Regions from separate parts of the Sodalis sp. C49 genome, predicted to be linked through region 2. Evidence: predicted binding sites of a transcription regulator. Region 2 holds the regulator's gene; each other region holds the start of a gene.
What was found. Region 2 encodes PurR, which represses purine synthesis genes. Its sites were predicted from a motif close to CANGCAAACGTTTGCNTG; they were not measured.
Positions count from the first base shown of each region.

Region 1: a site for PurR is predicted at 3,028-3,045, ahead of cecR (transcriptional regulator CecR). Genes of this name have one in related genera too.
Region 3: a site for PurR is predicted at 1,465-1,482, ahead of purE (5-(carboxyamino)imidazole ribonucleotide mutase). Genes of this name have one in related genera too.

Region 1 covers NZ_CP163303.1:4,956,535-4,960,924, reverse strand. Annotated here, with positions in the region: gene ABUK12_RS22395 (ABC transporter permease) at 1-483, shown strand, start outside; gene ABUK12_RS22390 (porin) at 1,363-2,433, shown strand; gene bhsA (multiple stress resistance protein BhsA) at 2,501-2,758, opposite strand; gene cecR (transcriptional regulator CecR) at 3,063-3,761, shown strand; gene hlyD (secretion protein HlyD) at 3,758-4,390, shown strand, end outside.
Region 2 covers NZ_CP163303.1:854,516-858,905, forward strand. Annotated here, with positions in the region: gene cfa (cyclopropane fatty acyl phospholipid synthase) at 221-1,372, opposite strand; gene purR (HTH-type transcriptional repressor PurR) at 1,818-2,834, opposite strand; gene ABUK12_RS03780 (YnhF family membrane protein) at 3,072-3,161, shown strand; gene ABUK12_RS03785 (NlpC/P60 family protein) at 3,225-4,118, opposite strand.
Region 3 covers NZ_CP163303.1:2,224,590-2,228,979, reverse strand. Annotated here, with positions in the region: gene purK (5-(carboxyamino)imidazole ribonucleotide synthase) at 1-844, opposite strand, end outside; gene purE (5-(carboxyamino)imidazole ribonucleotide mutase) at 841-1,350, opposite strand; gene ABUK12_RS10125 (UDP-2,3-diacylglucosamine diphosphatase) at 1,509-2,234, opposite strand; gene ppiB (peptidylprolyl isomerase B) at 2,244-2,738, opposite strand; gene cysS (cysteine--tRNA ligase) at 3,029-4,390, shown strand, end outside.

The DNA of each region.
Region 1 (4,390 bases), 1.4 Mb from region 2:
CGGGCGGGCCAGCTTGTCAGGCCGATGCTGGACTTTATGCAAACCATGCCCGCCTTCGTCTACCTGATCCCCGCCACGATCCTGTTTGGCCTCGGCCGTCCGCCGGGCATTTTCGCCACCGTACTGTTCGCCATGCCGCCGGTGGTCCGCTTAACCGATTTGGGCATCCGTCAGGTGGACAAAAGCCTGGTGGAAGCCGGCCTGGCGTTTGGCTGCACCCGCCGGCAGCTATTATGGAAGGTACAGTTGCCCAATGCGCTGCCGGCCATTATGGCCGGGGTAAACCAAACCATCATGATGGCGATGTCGATGGTGATTATCGCCTCCATGGTCGGCGCCGGCGGTCTTGGCAACGATATATTGACCAGCATCCAGCAGCTGGACATCGGCCAGGGGCTGCAAAGCGGCATGGCGGTGGTGCTGATGGCCATGCTGTTGGACCGGCTCTCGGCGAGCCTGGTGCGGGAGCCTGGAGTTAAATAATAAGCATATTATTAATCATGGTTACTATTAGCTAAATAACGATATGCTTTTTTTACTTAATCAACGTTGGGCAAATTGACAATGTTTTATGGTGGTTATGCCCAGGCTGTGCGGCGAGTAAAGGGTTATTATGCTGTGATAGGTAATATCTATATCAAAAAAAACACTTTGTTTATTTTGTCATGATAATGCAAAGTAAGCGGCGTACGGGCACAGGCAAAAACGGATTGTCCGGTTAATTTAAGATAAGTTAACTTTAAGGCGGCTGTATTCGGATAAGTTTTGCTACTGCCGTATTGTCGCGACAATTGTTATACAAATGATAAATATTATCTTGACAAGTGTTATTTACAGCGAGGCAATAACGGCACGGACAATGACTCCTTGCCGCGCGCGGTGCTGGCCCGGGTAAAATGTATTATACCAATTTCGATCTGGCTGGCTGCCACGCGGGGCATCAGAGACGAGCAGTACTGATGCTGGCCAGGCTCTTTTTGACCGCGGATTTGACTTAAGCAGCGCTCATCACCGGCCGGAAGGTAGCTTGATACGGCCATTGGTTTAAACCCTTAAATAAAAAAAGGGTTTTGTGATGGCTCTCAACTTTTAAATCTGTATGACAAGTTAAGGTAGCGTACCGCGCGGCATAGCGCTCTATGATAGGTAGATTCCTACTTTAATGAAAAGTTCACAATCTTCGTGACGATTTTGCTGCTACTATCCTGCAAAATCGGTCCACAGGGTGATATTTAAATTAGCATTGCGCGTTCTCTTAGCTTTTATTTTTAAATTATAAATGCTGGTTAGCTCAGGACATCAGCCATCAAAAGGTTGAGTCCTTTTTATAAACTCGAGAGTATTTGGTAAGGAAAAACAGGAATGAAGAAGATAGCATTGGCCGTTTTAGCGACATTGATTGCCCCAGCTCTGCACGCCGCGGAAATTTATAACAAAGACGGCAACAAGCTGGATCTGTACGGCAGCGTGCGCGCCCGCCACTATTTTAGTGACAATAAGACCATTGACGGCGACCAAAGTTACATGCGTTTTGGCTTCAAAGGCCAGACCCAGATTAACGACACCCTGACCGGTTACGGCCAATGGGAATACAATGTTCAGGCCAACCATACTGAAGGCGGCACCGACGCGCTGACCGGCACCAAAACCCGTTTGGGCTTTGCCGGCTTGAAACTGAAAGACTACGGCTCAATCGACTACGGCCGCAACTGGGGCATCGCTTATGATGTCGCGGCGATAACCGATACCGCGCCAATCTTCGATGACCTGACCTACAGCGCCGCCGACGTGTTTATGGGCGGCCGTACCACCGGCGTGGCCACTTATCGCAACAACAACTTCTTCGGCCTGGTCGACGGTCTGAAATTTGGCTTGCAATACCAGGGCGCCAACGACGAAAATTCCGGTAACGCCCGTGCCGCCAACAAATCCAACGGCGACGGTTACGGCGCATCGGCGTCTTATACCTTTGATTTCGGCCTGTCGGTACTCGGCACCTATGCCTCGTCCAACCGCACCCAGCCGCAAAACAGCCTGGCTCTCGGTAACGGCGACAAAGCCGACGTCTGGGCGGGCGGCTTGAAATATGACAATTCCGGCGTCTATGCCGCCGCGTTGTACGGCGAAACGCATAACTACACCCCGATCACCGGCGGCTACGCCAATAAAACCAAGAACTTCGAAGCCATCGCTTCTTATCTGTTCGATTTTGGCCTGAAACCAATGTTCGGTTACTTCCAGTCCAAGGCCAGCGATGTTGAAGGCATCGGCGATGTCGATCTGGTGAAATACTATGACGCGTCCCTGACCTATTTCTTCAACAAGAATATCAATGCGTATGTTGATTATAAAATCAACCGTCTCAGCGAAGACAATAAGCTGGGCATCGCCGACGATGACCAGGTCGGCCTGGGCTTGACCTATCAGTTCTAAGGTTTATCAAACGCAAAAAAAAGCGGCCCTGCGGCCGCTTTTTTTATGCTGTTTTTTTACGTTGAGCTTATTTATACAGCTCGGCGCTGCCGCGCAGGGTGTCATTACCGCCGGCGCCGATAATACGATACGAGGTGGCGTTGGCGGCATCGGCCTTGGCGGCCAGCTGGGATTCCAGATCGGACAGGTTACTGGTGGTGGATGACGATACCACGCCGATGGAATGTTCGCCGGCGGGACGGCTGGTGACTTCCTGGGCGGCGAAGGCGCCGGCGGAAACGGTGCTGAATACGATGGCTGCGATGGCAAGTGTCAGGTTTTTCATAATGTCTGTTCTCATGGTATGAAGCATTAATGGACTGGACGTTAATTTGTTAACGTTCGATAAGTAAATAATAGACATCTTGGCGCCGCAGATCAAGTAATATTTTATCAATCATTAACTAATTACCTAAAGTACTGTAAAGACCGGTGAATATGTTGGCATCGCCGTGTCTGTTTGTTTCCCCGGTCAGGAAACGTCATCCTTGACGCGGCCAGCCGCCTAAATAAATCACGGCGGTCCTTTACAGCGAACCGGGCGGGGGTTAAAGTTAATCAAACGTTTGACTTATTTTATTGGAGCCACCATGCCCCCTTCTCCGGCCCCCACCGCGCGCGGCGAACAGGCGAAAGCCCAGCTGATCGCCGCCGGCATTACCTTATTTGGCGAAAAAGGCCCGCAAACCGCCACCACGCGCGAAATCGCCCAGTTGTCCGGGCAAAATATCGCGGCGATTTTTTATTATTTCGGCTCCAAGGAAGGGCTGTACCTGGCGGTCGCGCAATGGATTGCGGATTTTATCGCCCAGTCCCTGCATTCACAGGCGCAACAAATTGATGCGCTGCTGGCGCAGCCGGAGGTGGATGCCGGGCAGTGCCGGCGTTATCTGCATGAGTCCCTGCTGACCATGACCGGGCTGCTGGCCCGCAGCGAAACGCTGAATCTGAGTAAAATCATCTCGCGGGAGCAGCTCTCCCCCACTGGGGCCTACGCCATTATCCACCAGCAGGCGATTGCGCCGATGCATCAGCGCATCACCCGGCTGGTGGCGGGTTTTACCGGCTGCGATCCGCTGTCGGTCGCCACCATCGTCCACACGCATGCCCTGCTGGGCGAAGTGCTGGCGTTCCGGCTGGCGCGGGAAACCATCCTGCTGCGCACCGGATGGAGCGACCTGGGCCCGGCGCAGGTTACCCAGATCAACCAGGTGCTGACACAGCATATCGATTGGTTCCTTCATGGATTGCGGGCCGAACAGGCCGGCCACACAGGCAAAAAATCATGAATAAAAAAAGTATCACCGCGGCCGTCATCGTTATCGCGCTGCTGGGCGCGGCGATCTATGGCGTCATGTACTACCACCGCCAGCAAAACCGGCCGTTGACCCTTTACGGCAATGTGGATATCCGCACCGTTAACCTTGGTTTCCGCGTCGGCGGCCGTCTGGCTCAGTTGGCGGTGGATGAAGGCGATGTGGTGCATCCCGGCCAGGTGCTGGCGAAACTGGACGATGCGCCGTATCGCAACGCCCTCGCGCAGGCCCAGGCCAATGTGGACAGCGCCAGGGCCAAACTGGATTTATCCCGCTCCGGGTATCGCAACGAAGAAATCGCCCAAGTGCGCTCGCAGATGGCGCAGTTGCAGGCCGCCTTCAATTATGCCGACAGTTTTTACCATCGCCAGCAGGGCGCCTGGGCCAAACGGGCCATTTCCGCCGACCAGCTGGAGGACGCGCTGACCGCCAGCAACCAGGCCAAGGCCAACCTGCAGGCGGCCAGGGATAAGCTGCAACAGTACCTGGCCGGCAACCGGCCGCAGGAGATCGCCTCCGCCGAAGCGGATCTCGCCCAGGCGCAGGCGGCGCGTGACCAGGCCGCCCTGGATGCAACCGATACCATGCTGGCGGCGCCCTCG
Region 2 (4,390 bases):
AGCGTGCCATGGGGCACTCTGGCGGCCAGGAGATGGCCGCTTCGACCCCATCGGCGCGCTCTCCCTTTAACACGCCTGCCTTGAGTGCGGTGTTGGCGGGCCAGGCGTGCCATGGGGCGCTCTGGCGGCCAGGAGATGGCCGCATCGCCCCCATCGGCGCGCTCTCCCTTTACCACGCCTGTCTTGAGTGCGGTGTTAAAGGGCCTGGCGTGCCATGGTATTAACGGGGTACGCGAATACCGCCATCCACGCCTTCCGGGCTGAATAATACCTGCCATAAATGGATATTGCGCGCGCGGAATGCCCCCGCGCAGGCATTCAGGTAATAACTGAACATACGGTAAAAACGGTCGGAGTATTTGTTGGACAGCGCCGGCCAGGCGGCGACAAAACGTTCATACCAGGCTATGAGCGTTTTGTCGTAATCAGAGCCGAAGTTATGCCAGTCTTCCATAACAAAATGCTTTTCGCTGGCATGGGCTATCTGCTGTACCGACGGCAGGCAGCCGTTGGGAAAAATATACTTATTTATCCACGGGTCGACATTCATATCGGTGATATTCGAGCCGATGGTGTGCAGCAGGAACAGACCGTCGCGTTTCAGGTTGCGATCGATAACGTCGAAATAGGTGGCGTAATTCTTGGGGCCTACGTGTTCGAACATGCCGACTGAAACAATACGGTCAAATTGCATATCCAGATCGCGATAGTCCTGCAGCAAAATGGTGACATCCAGTCCCTCGCAGCGCGTTTGCGCCAGCTTTTGCTGCTCGGCAGAGATAGTGACGCCCTGTACCGATACGCCATAATTCCTGGCCGCGTAGGCGGCAAGCCCGCCCCAGCCGCAGCCCACGTCCAGCAGCGTCAGGCCGGGTCGCAGCTGCAGTTTTTCGCAAATCATCTTCAGCTTATCCTGCTGGGCTTCCTCGAGGGTGGTCGCCTGTTTCCAGTAGCCGCAGGAATATTGCATATAGGGATCGAGCATCTTTTCAAACAGATCGTTACCCAAATCGTAATGTTCTTTGCCCACGATCCAGGCCCTCTTTCGCGACTGGAGGTTCATCAGCCGGGCGGCGGCAATGCGTAAGGTATCTTTTAAATGATGCGGAAGTTTATTCTCCAGACCCGCCCTGAGAACACGCTGGAAAAAAATGTCCAGCCGCTCACACTCCCACCAGCCATCCATGTAACTCTCGCCCAATCCCAAAGATCCATCCTGCAATACGCGCTTAAAAAATCCCGGATTCTTGATTCGGATATCAAATGGTCTTGAACCATTGAGTTCAATACCGGCTTCAGAGAGCAATTCATGGACGATACGGTACCAATCATTATCATGAAAGCTCAGGTCTTCAACGCACGAGGAACTCATAGCTTCTCCATCACCTTTCTTCTGCAGTGCCCCGTCAGGAAAAGCACTCACCATGCCTGCGGGCTTTATAAGAATCCACGGTTATCCGTGGTGTCTGAAGTATCACCATCAACAGAGGAATATAAAGTAAACCTTAGACTGCGACTTAGCCGGGCGCTTTATAAAAGGGTGATGTCATGTTGGAAAACACGACATACTTTTATACAAATTTATTAGACAACTCGTTATAATTGTTAACGATATTGAGTATAAGCCTGCATTTTAATTTAGACAATAGCTAACGCGCTAATGTATTTCCCATTATAACTTAATGATTTCTCGCTGAAACAATAACTCTTTGCACAGAGATCATTATATGAAAAATCTTGTGTCCGAGGCGGACGGCGCTTTACATAGCAACAGACCCTGGAGGCGCCAGCCCGTTGCCCGGGCCTGGCGCGTGGCCTTAAGCGGGGAAGGGACCGTCTGCGACCGAACGGCGTTCAATCAGCGACGGATGGACTTCGATGGTTTTGGCGTTCTCGCGTTTGCTGGTAATCCTATCGAGCAGCATGGTAAGCGCCGCCTCGCCCAAATCCTCTTTAGGCTGATGGATGGTGGTCAGCGCCGGGCTGAAAAAGCACGAATTGCGCACGTTGTCGTAGCCGATGATAGAAATATCCTCAGGTACGCTCAGGCCCATTTCATTAATGGCGCACAGTGCGCCCATGGCCATAATGTCGCCGCCGCAGAAGACCGCGGTGGGACGCGGCGTTTGCGCCAGGATTTGTTTCATCGCCAGGTAGCCGGATTCAGGCTCGAAATTGCCTTGCACAATCCAGCGGTCGTTTAACGGGATGCCGGCCTCCGCCATGGCATGCAGATAGCCGCGGTGGCGGCCGCCGCCGGTGTTGCGCGCCAGCTGTCCGGGAATGGCGCCGATGGCGCGATGGCCGCGTTTAAGCAAATATTGCGTCGCCATATAACCGCCGGCAAAGGCGTTATCGATAATGGTGTCGGTAAAATCACGGCGGGCCTCACCCCAATCCATGACCACCATGGGGATATGCTGATATTCCTCAAGCATATCCAGCAGCGTTTCGGGATACTCGGCGCACATCACCAGCAGGCCGTCGACGCGCTTTTGCGCCAGCATCGCCAGATAGGCGCGCTGTTTTTCGAGATCATTGTGCGAATTGCACAATATCAGGGTATAACCGCGAGCAAAGCAATGGTGCTCAATCGCCTCGATAATTTCGGCGAAATAGGGCGCCTCGCTGGTGCTGGCGAGCAGGCCGATGGACTTGGTGCGATTGACCTTCAGGCTGCGCGCCACGGCGCTGGGTGAATAATGCAGTTGTTTAATGGCGTCCAGCACGGCAATTTGAGTGTCTTGCGCAACAAAACGGGTTTTATTGATCACATGCGAAACGGTGGTTGTCGATACATTAGCGCGTTTTGCCACATCTTTAATGGTTGCCATGCCTTTGATACTCCCGTACGCCCTGGCTGGAATAATGTCTGTCGAAGGCGCAAGCACTTTCCGACGCTGTGGAATTAACCGCTAATTTTCGTTCATCCCGCGCCAAAGTGAAAGTGTTAAATGTGGCGGCTACAGGTTGGGAGCAAGCTTTTTCATCGCTGTTATGGCAAACTGACGATAACTGCTCTGCGGGCCGGTGGATAAGGCCGGCGCCCTGGTTTACGTTAAGGAGATAGAATGGACAGCGATTTAAAAATGTCGTTACTGACCACGGTGTTCTCGCTGCTGGTGATTATTGTCTTCAGCTTTACCGCCGTCATGAACTGACACCCTCTCGGTTCAGATATAAAAAAGAGGAGCCTTGGCTCCTCTTTTTTTTCCGGCGCGCCTTCAGCGGATATTTTTCGGCGTGACCACCCGGCGGGCGCCCACGTAATGATCCTGCCAATAATCCTCACTCAGATAGCTGATACGGATATCGCTGCCGGTGCGGGGCGACTGGATAAAGCGACCATTGCCAAGATAGACGCCGACGTGATCCGCCGCGCCGCGATTGGAAATATGGAAAAAGACCAGGTCGCCGCTTTCCAGCTCGTCTTTCTTAACCGGCGCTGCGTCGCGCAGGTGGTACATTTCGTTGGCGGTGCGCGGCATATGGATGCGTACCACATCCTTGTAGGCATAATAAATCAGGCCGCTGCAGTCAAAGCCGGTATTAGGCGACATGCCGCCCCAACGGTAAGGCTTGCCCATTTGGGAGAGGAGTTTATTCATGGCGGTAAGCTTGGCGGTCTGGTAGCGTTTCTTATGGCTCTCGCTCATCTTTATCGGCTGATCGTTGGCCACCAGTTCTACCGCCGCCTGATCTTTTATCATCCGGTGCCGGCCGTAACCTTTTTTATAGCCTTTTTTCGGCGGAGTGAAGGAGGCTATTTTTTTCGTCGCCGTGGTTTTTGATGCCTTGGCAAGAGGGGACGTTTTGCTTTTCTTCGCGCCGGTTTTCGCCACCGCGGGTTCCAAAGGCCGTTTAACGCCGGCTTTTTCATGCGCCGGTTCCGGCGATTTTTTAATGCTGGCTTTTTCACTGACGGCGGGCGCGCTGGCGACAGGTTTGCTTTTCTTGGCTATTTTTACCGGTTTGCGTTTGCGCCGGTCGCCGGTTTTTGCCGCCGCTGCCTGGGATTTGCGCTGATCGGCATTGACGCCGGCGCTCGGCGCGGCATGTGCCAGGTTCAAAAACAACTGGGTAAAAAGCAACACAAAAAGCGTAAAGCATAAACGCATGATAAACGCTATCCTTATGTGGCCCAAAATAGGGGGTTATCAACACCTCACAGGAATTTAAGCTATTTACCTCGTCATTGCATCATCAATTCACTACTTATTGTGTATAAACGTGAATAAGTTCGATTTTGCTGCATTTAACAGCGTTCAGCGGCGCTTTATTCAACATATTTTGAGGGTGTGCACCGAATGTTTCAGCCCGTTTTGTTCGGCGGCAGGGGGTAAAAGCCGCTACAGTGATAGTATTGCCTGTCCTACGTGGGCGGGCCGGG
Region 3 (4,390 bases), 1.4 Mb from region 2:
TCACCGACGGTGCCGTGACGGCGGGTTTAGGCATCGGCAGGCCGAGGATGGCGCGCAGGTGCAGCTCGAACTGGCTGATGGACGCGCCGTTTTGCGTCCAGTGCCCACTGTTGTGCACCCGTGGCGCCAGCTCGTTAATCAACAGATCATCGCCGTCGATAAAACATTCCATCGCCATCACGCCGACATATTTTAGTTCATGCATTATTGCCGAGAGCATGCTCTCGGCCCGGCGCTGCAATCTGTCGTCCGGCCGGGCAAAAACCACGCTGGTGCGCAGGATGCCGTCCTGATGCAGGTTATGCGTCAGCGGATAAAACACCCTGTCGCCGTTATGCCCGCGGGCGCCGATCAGCGAAACTTCGCCGGAAAAGGCGATACCGCGCTCAACGATACAACTGCCGTAGCACTCCTGGGGCAGCGCCGCCTCTTCGCCGGGTACGAGACGCCATTGGCCGCGCCCATCATAGCCACCCACGCGCCGCTTGACGATGGCCAGGTCGCCAAAGGAGGCAAACACCTGCGGCCATTGCGCCGCCGCGGTCAGTTCTTCCCAGGGCGCGGTGGCAAGCCTCAGGCTGTCCAGCAGCTGTTTTTGCGTCAGCCGGTCGGCAAGCCGCGGAAAAATATCGCGGTTAACAAAGGCATTATGCTGGGCCAGCTCGCGGGTAAGGGGGGTCTGCGGCCAGCGCTCGATCTCAGCGGTAATCACGCTTTGCGCCACCGGCACCGAGCCGGGATCGGCGTCAAGCCCCACCGGGAAGACCGCAATGCCCAGTGGTTCGCCGGCCTGGCGCAGCATGCGCCCTAGCTGGCCGTTGCCCAGGATACATACCGGTTTCATGCTTCCTCCCGCGGATCGGGATGCGCCAGCACCTCGTCAGTCTGCGTCACACGCCAGGCCGCCAGCCGGGCGGATAATTCCCGATCGTGCAACGCCAGGATCTGCGCCGCCAGCAGTGCGGCGTTGGCCGCGCCGGCCTTGCCGATCGCCAGGGTACCCACCGGCACGCCGCGCGGCATCTGGACAATGGAATAGAGGCTGTCGACGCCGCTTAATGCCGCGCTCTGCACTGGCACGCCAAGTACCGGCACCAGCGTTTTTGCCGCCAGCATGCCGGGCAGATGGGCGGCACCGCCTGCGCCGGCGATAATCACTTCAAACCCGGCGGCGGATGCCTGTTCAGCAAAGCGGAAGAGCTTGTCGGGGGTGCGATGCGCCGAGACGATCTCCACATGACAGGCAAGCTGCAGCGTGGCGAGAATGTCGGCGGCGAATTGCATCGTGGCCCAGTCGCTTTTGGACCCCATGACGATGGCGATTTTTGCCGGGGCAAGATTGGATTGCATGCGCGTGGTGCTCCTGTAAATGTTGCCGACCGCTCTCCCACAGCCTGCGCCGCAATGCGCCCGGCGCAGGCTATCAGAAAGAAGAGGGCGTAGAGCATATCATGTGCGCCTGGAGAGGAAAACGGTTGCGTAGCCGCCGGCGCTATAAATTGCGCCGCTTAATCGAAGGGGAACTCAATCAGCTCGACGCTAGCCCCGGTAACCCGGATCATCGATCCCTGAAGGTGCCAGGCGCCCAGTACCGCGCGATGGGCGATGCCCGCCGCGGTCTGCACGGCATGGATCGCCGGCCGGTGGGTATGGCCATGGATCATCCAATCGGTCCCATGACGCACAAGCGCGGCGGTAACCGCCTCTTGGCTGACGTCCATAATCGTCTGGGATTTCGTCATATTGGCGCGCTGGCTGCTGGCCCGCATCCGTCCGGCAATGCGCAGGCGCCATCTCAGCGGCAGCGCCAGGAACAGGCGCTGCAGCCAACGTTGATTGATTCGCCGGCGGTAGCGTTGATAAGCCTGATCATCGGTACACAGCGTATCGCCGTGCAGAACCAGCACCGACCGGCCGTACAGGGTAAGCAGTTGTTCTTCCGGCAGCAGCGTCATGCCGCTGGCGGCGGCAAAATCCCGGCCCAGCAGGAAATCCCGGTTGCCGTGGATAAAAAAACAGGGTATTCCCCGGCGCGCCAGCGCATTCAGCGCCGCGGCTATCTCGCCGTGCAGCGGGGAAGGGTCGTCATCGCCAATCCAGGCTTCGAACAAATCGCCCAGGATATAGAGCGCGTCGGCGTGGACGGCCTGCCGTTGCAAAAAATGCAGAAAACCGGCGGTAATCGCCGGTTCCTGGACGCTAAGATGAATATCCGCAACAAACAGGGTTGCCATGGCAACGATTTATTCGTCTACGGTCACGCCGGTTATGATCACATCTTCTTTCGGTACATCCTGATGCGGGCCGCTGTTGCCGGTCGCCACGTTTTTAATCTTATCGACAACATCCATACCGTCGGTTACTTCGGCGAAAACGCAATATCCCCAACCGTCCGGGCGTTCGGAACGGAAGTTCAGGAAGTCGTTATCCACCAGGTTAATAAAGAATTGCGCGGTGGCGGAATGCGGATCGTTGGTGCGGGCCATGGCCAGGGTGCCGCGATTGTTCTTCAGGCCATTGTTGGCTTCGTTTTTCACGGTGGCGCGGGTTTTTTTCTGCGTCATGCCGGGTTCAAAACCGCCGCCCTGGATCATGAAACCATTAATAACGCGATGGAAAATGGTATTATCATAAAAGCCGTCACGGCAATAGGTCAGGAAGTTCTCAACGGTTAACGGCGCTTTGTCGGCGAAGGTCTTAATAACGATATCGCCGTGATTGGTATGAAGAGTGACCATAAATAGTTGTCCTACGAGTCGGTAAAAGAGTTGCTCACACGAAGTGATCAAGCAGACTGGATTTATAACATAAGTCTGCCATGGAGTCAGCATTCACCGCAGCGGATGACCATTTCTGTTATTCTGGCAAGCCAGGCCGTGCTGTTGGCCGGGGATAACCCGCCGTTTGAAAACCAGGGCCCCGTCCTTGCATTACCGACGCCTTCAGGGTTCAATACGCTGTTGGAAAATACCCTGTCTCAACTTGTCGCTATACACACGTACCCGTTAACACCATGGAATGAATGTCGATGCTGAAGATTTATAATACCCTGACACGTCAAAAAGAGGATTTCCAACCCATTCATGCCGGTAAAGTCGGTATGTACGTGTGCGGCATCACCGTTTATGACCTTTGTCATATCGGCCACGGCCGGACGTTTGTCGCCTTCGACGTCGTTACCCGGTACCTGCGTTTTAAAGGTTATGAGGTGAAGTATGTGCGTAACATCACCGATATTGACGACAAGATCATCAAACGGGCCCATGCCAACGATGAAAGCATCGATACGCTTACCGGCCGTATGATCGCTGAAATGCACCGGGACTTCGACAGCCTGAATATTCTGCGTCCGGATGAAGAACCACGCGCGACCTTGCACATGGCCGATATCATCGACATCGTGGCGGTCTTGCTGCAAAAAAACCATGCCTACCAGGCCGCCAACGGCGATGTCATGTTCGCTGTGGACTCCGACCCCACCTATGGCGTGTTATCGCGTCAGGATCTCGAGCAGTTGCAGGCCGGCGCCCGGGTGGATATCGACGATGTCAAACGCAACCCGATGGATTTCGTCTTGTGGAAAATGTCCAAGGAAGGCGAGCCCAGCTGGCCGTCGCCATGGGGACCGGGGCGTCCGGGCTGGCATGTGGAATGCTCGGCCATGAACTGCAAGCATTTGGGCAATCATTTCGATATTCACGGCGGCGGTTCGGACCTGATGTTTCCCCACCACGAAAACGAAATCGCCCAGTCGAGCTGCGCCCACGAAGGGCCTTATGTCAATTATTGGATGCATTCCGGCATGGTGATGGTCGATCGGGAAAAAATGTCCAAATCGCTGGATAACTTTTTTACCGTGCGCGACGTGCTGAAATATTACGATGCGGAAACGGTGCGGTATTTCCTGATGTCCGGCCATTACCGCAGCCAGCTGAATTACAGTGAAGATAATCTCAAACAGGCCAGATCCTCCCTTGAGCGGCTTTACATCGCCCTGCGCGGTACTGATACAGCGGCCGTGCCCGCCGGCGGCGAGTCGTTTGTCGACCAGTTTACCGCCGCCATGGATGATGATTTTAATACGCCGGAAGCGTATTCGGTGTTGTTCGAGATGGCCCGCGAAGTCAATCGCCTGAAAGTGGAAAACCCGCCTGCGTCGCTCGGGCTGGCGGCGGCGCTGCGCCGGTTGGCTAATGTCCTGGGCTTGCTGGAACAAGATCCCGAGCAGTTCCTGCAAAACGGCGCCCGGGTGGATATCAGCGAAACCGAACAGATCGAGGCGCTGATCAAGCAACGTAACGATGCGCGCAACAATAAACAGTGGCAGTTGGCGGACGAGGCTCGCGCAAAACTGACCGCACTGGGCATCGTATTGGAAGACGGCGCCGGC